DNA from 3 places in the Streptomyces sp. P17 genome. Region 3 is predicted to be linked to each of the others. Evidence: riboswitches for the same ligand, from Rfam matches in the RefSeq annotation. Region 3 holds a riboswitch; each other region holds the start of a gene.
What was found. Region 3 has a riboswitch for cobalamin ahead of RMT89_RS10265 (ribonucleoside-diphosphate reductase subunit alpha). Riboswitches for the same ligand answer to the same signal wherever they lie in the genome.

Region 1: another riboswitch for cobalamin. It lies ahead of metE (5-methyltetrahydropteroyltriglutamate--homocysteine S-methyltransferase); the one in region 3 lies ahead of RMT89_RS10265 (ribonucleoside-diphosphate reductase subunit alpha).
Region 2: another riboswitch for cobalamin. It lies ahead of RMT89_RS09040 (cobalamin biosynthesis protein); the one in region 3 lies ahead of RMT89_RS10265 (ribonucleoside-diphosphate reductase subunit alpha).

Annotation. Positions count from the first base shown of each region.
Region 1 covers NZ_JAVRBF010000005.1:95,150-98,859, forward strand. The annotation lists gene metE (5-methyltetrahydropteroyltriglutamate--homocysteine S-methyltransferase) at 1-1,426, opposite strand, end outside; cobalamin riboswitch at 1,595-1,788, opposite strand; gene RMT89_RS04690 (carboxylesterase family protein) at 1,978-3,528, shown strand.
Region 2 covers NZ_JAVRBF010000010.1:113,609-117,318, reverse strand. The annotation lists gene RMT89_RS09055 (anion permease) at 1-497, shown strand, start outside; gene RMT89_RS09050 (hypothetical protein) at 529-750, shown strand; gene RMT89_RS09045 (CU044_2847 family protein) at 935-1,678, opposite strand; cobalamin riboswitch at 1,893-2,035, shown strand; gene RMT89_RS09040 (cobalamin biosynthesis protein) at 2,135-3,076, shown strand; gene RMT89_RS09035 (cobyric acid synthase) at 3,073-3,710, shown strand, end outside.
Region 3 covers NZ_JAVRBF010000012.1:69,524-73,233, forward strand. The annotation lists gene RMT89_RS10265 (ribonucleoside-diphosphate reductase subunit alpha) at 1-969, opposite strand, end outside; cobalamin riboswitch at 1,091-1,260, opposite strand; partial or broken gene RMT89_RS10270 (GNAT family N-acetyltransferase) at 1,283-1,791, opposite strand; gene mctP (monocarboxylate uptake permease MctP) at 1,859-3,454, opposite strand; gene RMT89_RS10280 (DUF3311 domain-containing protein) at 3,451-3,705, opposite strand.

The DNA.
Region 1 (3,710 bases), on a different contig from region 3:
CCCGGATGCGCTCCTCGTACGCGGCTGTGTCGATCCGGCCAGCCCGCAAGTCGGCCCGTGCGGAGCGCAGTTCGCCGGTCTGCGGGAAGGAGCCGATGGTGGTCGTCGGCAACAGGGGCAGGCCGAGCAGGGCACGCTGCGCGGCCGCGCGTTCGGCGTACGGCTGGGATCGGCGGGCGTCTGCCTCGGTGACCGCGGCGGCACGGGCCCGTACGTCCGGGTCGCGGGTGATGGGGGAGTGGGCGCGGGAGGCCAAGTCAGCTCGGTTTACGGCGAGTTCGGCGGCGATGGCGTCGGTGCCGCGGGTCAGGCCCTTGGCCAGGGTGACGATCTCGGCGGTCTTCTGACGGGCGAAGGCGAGCCAGCGCAGGATCTGCGGCTCGATGTCCCGTTCGGCCGCGGCGTCGAGAGGGACGTGGAGGAGGGAGCAGGACGCCGATACGTCGACGCGGTCGGCCAGGCCGAGGAGGGTGCCCAGGGTGGTGAGCGAGGTGGCCAGGTCGTTGACCCAGATGTTGCGGCCGTTGACGACTCCGGCGACCAGCCGCTTGCCCGGCAGTCCGCCCACGGCGGCGAGGGCGTCGAGGCTTGCCGCGTCCGTGAAGTCGAGCGCGAGTCCGTCGACCGGGGCCTTGGCCAGCACCGGCAGCGCCTCGCCGAGGGCGCCGAAATAGGAGGCGACCAGCAGCTTCGGCCGGTCGGTGAGCGCGCCGAGGCCACGGTAGGCACGTGCGACGGCGTTGAGGTCGGCCGGGGTGCGGTCCTGGACGAGGGCGGGCTCGTCGAGCTGAACCCACTGCGCTCCCGCAGCGCGCAGGTCGGCGAGGACCTCGGCGTACACCGGCAGCAGCCGGTCCAGCAGGGTGAGGGGATCGAAGCCCGCGGCGACTCCCGGAGCGGGCTTGGCGAGGAGGAGGTAGGTGACGGGACCGACGAGGACGGGCCGGGCGCTCAGGCCGAGCGTGAGGGCCTCCTTCAACTCGCTCACCTGCTTGCCGGAGTCGGCGGTGAACACGGTGTGCGGGCCCAACTCGGGGACCAGATAGTGGTAGTTCGTGTCGAACCACTTGGTCATCTCCAGCGGGGCGACGTCCTGCGTGCCGCGCGCCATGGCGAAGTACCCGTCGAGAGGCTCGGCCTGGAAGGCGGCCCGGTGGCGATCGGGGATCGCGCCCACCATGACGGTGGCGTCCAGGACATGGTCGTAGAACGAGAAGTCGCCGGTGGGGACCTCGTCGATGCCGGCTTCGGCCAGCTGCCGCCAGGTGCCGCGCCGCAGCTCGGCGCCGGTGGCGCGGAGGGCGTCGGCGTCGACGTGGCCCTTCCAGTAGCTCTCGACGGCCTTCTTCAACTCCCGGTCCGGGCCCTGCCGGGGGTAGCCGTACACGGTGGCCTGCGCAGCCGGGGCTGCGGATGTGGTGGTCACGGAGATCTCCTTCGCGAGATGAATCCCTGAGATCCCGGGGACGGGACGAGAGCGCGAAGGGGAGACGGACCGGGCGGGAAGCGAAGGGTGTCGCGCCGCCTGGTATGTGTCGCCGACCCGCCCGCGAGGTCACCGGGATGTCCGCGCACGAGTGGTCCGCGCGCGGGCAGATGGCAGGTCTTCGGACTCGCGGGCACGTCCTCCTCGGGAGGACACCTACTGGCCGTCGCTTCCCAGACCCAGTTCGTCGGGCCCAGTGCGGATGACGGCGGTCGTTCCCACTCACCGCTGCGGGGCAGTCCCGGATTCTCACCGGGTTCCCTCTTACGACGCATCCCGCCTGGCGGACGGGGCGAACCAGCTGCACCGGCCAGCGTACGGGGCTGTCGAGGGGGTGCGCGGGTGAGGCCTGGTATTCGGATGGTGAGGTGAGACACGCCCGGGCGGAAGCGGTGGAGTTCGGGGGAGACACCGACCCACTAATTGATACTTCAAGAGTTTCGGGGGAGGATGGCCGGGCCGAGGCGGGGTCCGTCGCTTGAGGAGCCTTCATGAGCAGTGCCGAATTTCCCGAGGTCATGACGGTGTCGGGCGCCGTGCGCGGGCGTCGCGAGGCGGGCCTGGCGGTCTTCCGCGGCATTCCGTATGCGCAGCCGCCGGTCGGAGAGGCACGTTTCGCGGCTCCGCGGCCGGTGAGGCGCTGGGACGGCGTGAGGGAGGCGTACTCCTTCGGCCCGCCGCCCCCGCAGGAGCCGTTCGGTCCTGAGGCCACGCCTGTGGGCACGACAGCCGCCGGGGACGACTGGCTGACGGTCAATGTGTGGACGCCGGAGGCGGATACGGCCGCCCGCCGCCCGGTGATGGTCTGGATCTACGGCGGCGCCTACAAGTTCGGCTCAGCCGACGACCCCGCCTACGACGCCGGCCGCCTCGCACACGACGGTGACCTGGTCGTCGTCACCTTCAACTACCGGGTCGGCATTGAGGGGTTCGCCCGCATCGAGGGCGCCCCGGCCAACCGTGGTCTCCTTGACCAGGTCGCGGCCCTGGAGTGGGTGCGGTCGAACATCTCCGCCTTCGGCGGCGACCCCGACCAGGTCACCGTCTTCGGTGAGTCGGCCGGCGCCGGGTCCATCGCCGCGCTGCTGACGATGGACACAGCGCGGGGCCTGTTCCGGCGGGCCATCGTCCAGAGTGTGCCGGGCACGTTCTTCTCGGACGAGTTGGCCGTGGACATCGCCGGAGCGATCGCCGGGGAGCTGGGGCTGCGGCCCACGGTGGCCGACCTGTCCGGCGTGGACCCGCGCAAGCTGCCCGAGGCGGGGGCCGTGCTGGGCGGGCGGATGCGTGCGTACGGGCACCGCTGGGGCGCGGTCGCCCAGACCCCGACGCCGTACTCGCCGGTCGTCGATGGAGAGGTCCTGACCCGGTCGCCGTGGGAGGCGCTGGCCGACGGCACCGCGCGCGACGTGGAGCTGATCGCCGGCCACAACCGGGACGAGTACCGGCTCTTCCTCCTGCTCGGCGGTCTGCTCGGGCGGGTGGACGACAGCCTCGCCGCGTCAGCCCTGAACTGGTTCGGGCCGGCACCGGATGCCGAGCGGTCCTATCGCGCCGCCTTCCCTGACGCCTCGGCGGAGCACCTCTTCGAACTCGTGCAGTCCGACTGGCTGTTCCGCATGCCCTCCCTGCACCTCGCCGAGGCCCACGTGGCCGGTGGCGGTCGGGCGCATGTCTACGAACTCACCTGGTCCGCCCCGGCGGGCGGCGGCGCGCTGGGCGCCTGCCACGGCCTGGACGTGCCACTGACCTTCGGTGTCTACGGCGGCCTCGGCGCCCTGCTGATCGGGCCCACGCCCTCCCCGGAGACCGAGGCGCTGTCCGCCCGTATCCGCTCCGCGTGGACGGCTTTCGCCACGACCGGCGACCCGGGCTGGCCCGCCTACGACACCGAACGGCGTCTTGTCCAACTCCTCGACACCGAAGCCCAGGTCGCCGCCTACCCGGAGGAGACGTCCCGCCGGCTCTGGGAAGGGCACACGTTCACCGCACTGCCGCTGACGACCTACCCCGCTCCGGCTTCGAAGTCCTCCACGAAGTAGCTGTCGTGCCGGATGCGGAACCGCTTGAGCTCCTCACCGCTCGAGATCGAGGTGTACGCGCGGCGGCCGAGCCTCAGCCCCTAGGTGCTGTATAGTCGATCATGAGCTGGTCGCCGTTCATCACGGCGCTCCGGTACTGCGTCGGTGGTCCAAGGAAAGACATCCCGCTTCCTGCGGGGAGA
Region 2 (3,710 bases), on a different contig from region 3:
TGACCGACCTTCAGCCGCAGCAGGGCTTCGCCGCCCAGACCAGCGCGGCGACGGTCATCCTCGCCTCGTCCCACCTCGGCTTCTCCCTCTCGACCACGCACTCGGTCTCCGGCTCCGTGATGGGCGCGGGACTCGGCCGCAAGGGGGGCGTGGTCCGCTGGTCCACCGCGACGCGGATGTTCGTGGCGTGGGGTCTGACGCTGCCGGCGGCGGCGCTGGTCGCCGCGGTCGCGGAGTACGTGACGGGCTTCGGGTCCTGGGGTACGGCGGTTGTGGCGGTCTTCCTGGTCGCCTCCAGCGCGGCCATCTGGAAGATGTCGCGGCGTGAGGTCGTCGACCACACGAACGTGAACGAGACCGAGGAGCCTGCGGGCGTGGTGACGACGGCGATGGCGGCCGTGACTCCGCCGCCACCGGCGGGCACGGTGACCGCGGACCTCGCGGCGACGATCCCGGCCCCGGCCGGCGAGCCGACGCCGTCCCAGGCCACCGTCTGATCCCCGTCCGGCTACCCGAGAAAGCATCATTATGAAGATCGACTGGACGGCACTCGGCTCCGTCTTCGGCGTCAGCCTCCTGGTCACCGTGACCCTCGTGGCCCTGTTCGCCCTCGGCATCACCGGCCTCGCGCGCCGCGAGCGGGCGGCGGAACAGGGCGGGTCCGCCGCGGCGGCGGTGACCGGCGCGTATGCGTGCTTCGCGGCGTGTGCGGCGGCTGTGGGGTATGGGATCTATCTGATCGTGGCGTAGCACCTGCCTCGACGACATCGCGCCCTGATCCGGGGCCCCAGCGGGGGCTCACGGGCAGGGCGCCTTCTTCTACGCCGTAGGGGGCAGGTTCTCGCGCGGCGCGGGTGGGTCGTAGGTGCCGATGGCGCGGCAGAGGCCTTCGGCGAGCGTGGATACCTCCAGGGGGATGCTCCAGGTGCCCCATTCAGTGCCGTTGTGGAGGGCGCCTGGCCGCCCTTCTGTACAGGGCGACCCGAGCGACATACCCCGGGTCCCGCCGCTGGAAGTCGGCCGAGCCGGGATCCCAGACGAAGACGCCTGCCTCCACCGCAACCGCCACGCGCTTGCCGTCGGCCCGGACGCCGTGCTCGTCGGTGCGCCGGGGAAAGCCCAGGACGCGGAAGGCGTGGTCCCACACCGCCGTACCGCCGTCTCCTCCAGCGTCAGCAGCGCCATGTCGCCGCCACCGTCGGACGTGACCGGACGCCAGTGGGTGACCGCGGCCCGCAGCCGGCCCGAGGGCGGGGTCAGGAGCGGGAAGTCGACGGTCACCGGGGAGGCGGGGGCGTCTCCTCGGTGTCGGAGGTGCCGAGCGCGCTCGCCACGACGTGGGCGCGTGTGCACAGCGTTCGCTCGGCGACGAGAAAGCCGCTGCCCGTGACCTGGCCGTCCTCGCTCCAGAAGCGCGCGATGGCCCCCGCGAGTCCCCGCCCTCCGCGCTGGGCGTGATGCCGAACTCGACGGTCACCTCCGCGGGCGGTCTCGACAGGCGTCTGGCGTCGTCCAGGACCGCGCCGAGCGCGGGGCGGACCCGGCCGAGTGCCTGCTGGAGGGTCTCGGCCGCGCCGGCCATCACACCCCCGCGCGAGACGCGCTGCACTCCCGCAGGGCCGTCACCGGCCAGCTCCAGCAGCACGATCTGCCCGTCGTCCAGAAGCAACTCGCCCACGTAGGCCACTCCGCGTCCTCTCCCGCGTCCGCCGTACCCCGGTTCGGGGCATACGCGCCATTGCGGGAGCTCACGGTGCGTGGCACGAGCGAGATCACGGAATGCCGCCCGGCCGAGGGGAATTCACCGCGAGCGGCCTTCGCGGACCGGCCCGCCGTGCTTGCGGTGTGGAACTCAGCACACTCCCTCGTCGCAGGTCAAAGGCAAGTTGACGGCCCTTCCGGGGCCGTGGTGGACTGCCGGAGCCATGTACGGCGGCAAGAGAGGAAGCCGGTGTGAGTCCGGCGCGGTCCCGCCACTGTCACCGGGGTAGATAGCCCCGGGAGCCAGGAACTCTCACCGCCGGTCTCGTCGAACCAGGGCGTGGACACCCTGAGTGAGGACATATCGCGATGCTCGCCTGCCGATCGACATCCAGTACCAGACCCGCGTCTGACTCCGCGATCGGCTGAGCCGATGCGGGCCGATCGCGTCTTCGCGTACGGCGCCGCCGCCGGCCTCCTCGGTGATCTGCTCCTCGGCGATCCGCGCCGCGGGCATCCGGTCGCCGTGTTCGGTCGGGCCGCGGGTGCCGTGGAACGCCTGTTGTGGCGTGACAACCGAGGACGGGGCGCGTTGCACACCGCCGTGTGCGCCGGTGGCGCCGTCGCCATGGGTGCTGTCGCGGCTCGTTCCGTACGGCGCTCCCCTGTCGCTTCCGTCGCCCTGACCGGGCTGGCCACCTGGGCCGTCGTCGGCGGGACTTCGCTCGGCCGGGAGGCTCGGGTCATCGCGCAGGCGCTTCACCGAGGGGACGTCGAGGCTGCTCGGGCGCGGCTGCCGCATCTGTGCGGGCGGGATCCTCAGGCGCTGGACGCCGACGGAATCGCGCGGGCGGTCGTCGAGTCCGTCGCCGAGAACACCTCCGACGCCGTGGTGGGGGCGCTGGTGTGGGGGGCCCTGGGCGGGGTGCCCGGGCTTGTCGGGTTCCGGGCCGTGAACACGCTTGACGCCATGGTCGGTCACAAGTCGGCCCGTTACCGGCGCTACGGCTGGGCCTCCGCTCGCCTCGACGACGTCGCCGGGTGGCCGGGGGCGCGGCTGACCGCCGTACTCGCCGCCGTGGCCGGGGGAAGTCCCCGGGGGGCCGTGCGGGCCTGGCGTGCCGACGCCGCGAAGCATCCGAGCCCCAACGCCGGGCCGGTGGAGGCGTCGTTCGCGGGGGCGCTGGGAGTGCGGCTCGGCGGGACCTTGTCGTACGGCGGGCGTATCGAGCATCGGCCGGTGCTGAACGGGGAGGGGCGTGCTGTGGAGGTCGGGGACATCGAGCGGGCCGTACGGCTGTCCCGGCGGGTGAGTTGGCTCGCGCTCGGGGTCAGTGTCGCCGCGCGCCGGATCGTGAAGGGGCGTACGCCGTGAACGGGGGGCTGCTGGTCGCCGGTACGACGTCGGACGCCGGTAAGAGTGTGGTCACCGCCGGTATCTGTCGGTGGCTGGTCCGGCAGGGGGTCAAGGTCGCGCCCTTCAAGGCGCAGAACATGTCCCTCAATTCGTTCGTGACCCGGGAAGGCGCCGAGATCGGGCGGGCCCAGGCCATGCAGGCCCAGGCCTGCCGTGTCGAGCCGACGGCGCTCATGAATCCGGTGCTGCTCAAGCCCGGTGGCGAGCAGAGCAGTCAGGTCGTGCTCATGGGCAAGCCCGTGGGTGAGCTCAGTGCGCGGGGCTATCACGGGGGCCGGCAGCGGCAACTCCTCGGGACCGTGCTCGACTGTCTCGCCGAGCTGCGGGGCACGTATGACGCGGTGATCTGCGAGGGGGCCGGTTCCCCGGCCGAGATCAATCTGCGGCGCACCGACATCGTGAACATGGGCATCGCACGCAATGCCGCTCTGCCCGTCCTCGTCGTCGGTGACATCGACCGCGGCGGCGTCTTCGCCTCCTTCTTCGGAACTGTCGCCCTGCTGTCGCAGGAGGACCAGAAGCTGGTCGCCGGGTTCCTGGTGAACAAGTTCCGGGGAGACGTCAGCCTCCTCGAACCCGGTCTCGACATGCT
Region 3 (3,710 bases):
CTCGCCGGTGTTGTCGCGCAGCTCCAGGAACTCCTCGATGTCGGAGTGCCAGGTCTCCAGGTAGACCGCGGCCGCACCCTTGCGCCGGCCGCCCTGGTTCACGGCGGCGACGGAGGCGTCGAGGGTCTTCAGGAACGGGACGATGCCGTTGGAGTGCCCGTTGGTGCCGCGGATCAGCGAACCCCGGGAGCGGATACGGGAGTACGAGAGCCCGATGCCGCCGGCGTGCTTGGAGAGGCGGGCGACCTGGTGGTAGCGGTCGTAGATGGAGTCCAGCTCGTCCTTGGGGGAGTCGAGGAGGTAGCAGGACGACATCTGGGGGTGCCGGGTGCCGGAGTTGAAGAGGGTGGGGGAGGAGGGGAGGTAGTCGAGGCGGCTCATGAGCCCGTAGAGCGCGGCGACTTCGTCGAGGGAGCGGACGGTGTCGTCCTCGGCGAGGCCGGCGGCGACGCGGAGCATGAAGTGCTGCGGGGTCTCGATGACCTTGCGGGTGATGGGGTGCCGCAGGAGGTAGCGGCTGTGGAGGGTGCGCAGCCCGAAGTAGCCGAAGCGGTCGTCGGCGCCGGTGTCGACCAGCGCGTCGAGACGGGCGGCGTGGATCCGCACGAACTCCGCGGTCCGGTCGGCGATGAGCCCCTCCCGGTGCCCGACCGCGACGGACTCGGTGAAGGACGTGACGCCCTGGGAGGCGGCCTCGGCGGCGATCGAGACGGTCAGCAGCCGGGCGGCCAGCCGGGAGTAGGCGGGGTCCTCGGAGATGAGGCCGGCCGCGGCCTCGGTGGCCAGCTCGCGCAGCTCCGACTCGTCGGCCCGCGCGGACCGGCCGCGCAGCGCGGCGGCGGCGACCCGGCCGGGGTCGGCGTCGGGAAGGTCGGCGGTCAGCTCGGTCAGGGTCCGCAGCAGCGCGGTTCCGGGACCGTCGGTCTCCACCTGGGCGGCTGAAGCCGGGTCGGCTGGCGCGATGGTCACTGGGGGCTCTCCCTCGCTCGGCACGGGGCCTTGCGAAGAGCGGGCGGCAGCTCACGAGCGCACGGGGCGTCGCGTCCACCGGCCCATTCCCCGAGGCCCGGACGTCTGGCACCCGGACCGGACGGCCGGGCGCGCTGTCGGCAGGTCCTCGGACTGACTCCTGTGCACCCGTTCCTGGGAACAGACATGCACAAGTACACCGTTGCGGGACAGTTCCGGATTCGCACCGGATTCCCCTGCGACGACAGCGAGCATGAGCATACATCTTGTGCCGCCTAGCGGTGGCACCCCCAGATGTTGTGTCGCGTCGGCTTCAGAGCGTCAACCCGTAAGTGAGGAGAGTGAACTCCGGGTGCTCCGGGATCGGGCTCCAGTCGCGCTCCGGGGCGCGGGTGAAGCCGAGGCGTTCGTAGATGCGGTGCGGTGGGCGGTGTGCATCAGTGGCTGCGTCGACAGGACGATGCCGGTGCACTCCGCGGTTCTTGCCCGGTCGACACAGGCTCGTACGAGCGCTTCCCCGGCGCCCCTGCCACGGGCCGCGTGGGCGACGGCCAGCATGCGGATCTCCGCCTCCTCTGGGCGGGCCAGATCGGCCATGGGGCCGGGGGAGGGGACGAAAGTGACGCCGCCGAGGAGGTGGTTGTGGTCCACGGCCACCAAGACCTCGGCGGCGGCCGCCCGCTTGGCGACGTTCCTGAGTTCGCCGAGGTACCAGTCGCTCTCGCCGAAGGTGAGGAGGTCGTCCTGGAGGTAGGCCTGGGCGGTGATCTCGCCCAGTTCCTCGTATTCGGTGGGTTCCGCCGGGCGGATCTCGAAGTCCATGGAGTGAGTGTGTACGACAGAGGGCCGCCGTTCGACCTGCTTTCGGCGGCCCTGTGCGGAGGATGCGTCAGTGCACCGGGGTCAGGTCCTTCTGTACGCCCGGGTCTCCCGCGTCCGCCGTGTAGTCCTCGGGGCTCGTCTCGTCGATGCCCTCGGGAGCCTTCGCCGCCTTCAGGACGAAGGTCAGGACCACCGTCACGACCAGGTTCAGCACGAACGCCGTCAGGCCGATGTAGCCGATCTCCCCGATGCCCGGGATCTCCTTCGACGAACCGCCGAAGTGCTTCTGCGTCGGGGACGCGACACCGTACGCCGCCACCGTGCCGTAGATCATGCCGACCGCCCAGCCGGCGAGCAGCGCCCAGCGGTGGAACCAGCGGGTGAACAGGCCGCCGACCAGGGCGGGGAAGGTCTGCAGGATCCAGATGCCGCCCAGGAGCTGGAAGTTGATGGCGACCGTCTTGTCCATCGTCAGGACGAAGGCCAGCGCGCCGACCTTCACCAGCAGCGAGACCAGCTTGGAGACCTTCGTCTCCTGTGCGGGGGTCGCGTCCGGCTTGATGAAGTCCTTGTAGATGTTGCGGGTGAAGAGGTTCGCCGCCGCGATGGACATGATCGCCGCCGGCACCAGCGCGCCGATGCCGATCGCCGCGAAGGCCACGCCCGCGAACCAGTCCGGGAACATGTTCTCGAACAACTGCGGGATCGCCAACTGGCCGTTCTCCACCTTCACTCCGGCCGCGATCGCCATGAAGCCCAGCAGGGCGAGCAGGCCGAGCATCAGCGAGTACAGCGGCAGGATCGTGGTGTTGCGGCGGATCACGTCACGGCTCCGGGAGGAGAGGGTCGCGGTGATCGAGTGCGGGTACATGAAGAGCGCCAGGGCCGAGCCCAACGCCAGGGTGGCATACGTCCACTGGCCCGCCTCCGCGGGGACCAGGCCGCCCACTCCGGTGGTGGTGAACTTCTCGCCCGCGTTGGCGAAGATGTCGTCGAACCCGCCCAGCTTGACCGGGATGTAGATGATCGCCACCGCGATGACCAGGTAGATCAGGGTGTCCTTGACGAAGGCGATCAGGGCGGGCGCCCGCAGCCCTGACGAGTAGGTGTACGCCGCCAGCACGCCGAACGCGATCAGCAGGGGGAGGTCCTTGATGAACCAGTTCGTGTCCTCCCCGCCGCCGACACCCATCACGTCCAGCACCGCCTGGATGCCGACGAGCTGGAGCGCGATGTACGGCATGGTCGCCAGGATGCCGGTCACCGCGACCGCCAGCGAAAGCCCCTTCGAGCCGAAGCGCCCGCGCACGAAGTCCGACGTCGTCACATACCCGTGCTTGTGGGACACCGACCACAGGCGGGGCAGGAACGTGAAGATCAGCGGGTAGACGAGGATCGTGTACGGCACGGCGAAGAAGCCGGCCGCTCCGGCCGCGTAGATCGCCGCCGGGACCGCCACGAAGGTGTACGCCGTGTACAGGTCGCCGCCGAGCAGGAACCAGGTGACCCAGGTGCCGAACGAGCGTCCGCCCAGGCCCCATTCGTCGAGGCTGTGCTCGTTCTCGGCCTTGCGCCAGCGCGCGGCGAGGAAGCCCATGACCGTGACGGCCAGGAAGAAGAAGATGAAGACGGCGAGTGCGACGCCGTTCACGCCGTCGTTCACTTGGTACCCCCACGGCGGGCGCGCTGGTCACGCTGCCACAGCTTGTACGCGATCATCGTCAGCGCGGTCGACAGAAGGACCCAGGCCATCTGGTACCAGTAGAAGAACGGGATGCCGATGAAGGCAGGGTCGGCCTTCGCATACGAACCCACCCACAACATCGCCACGAAGGGCGCGATCAGGCAGAGGGCGATGACGACGCGCACAGGCGTCACCACCGGCTCTCTGCTCGCCTCTGGGGCTTCTGACATCTGAC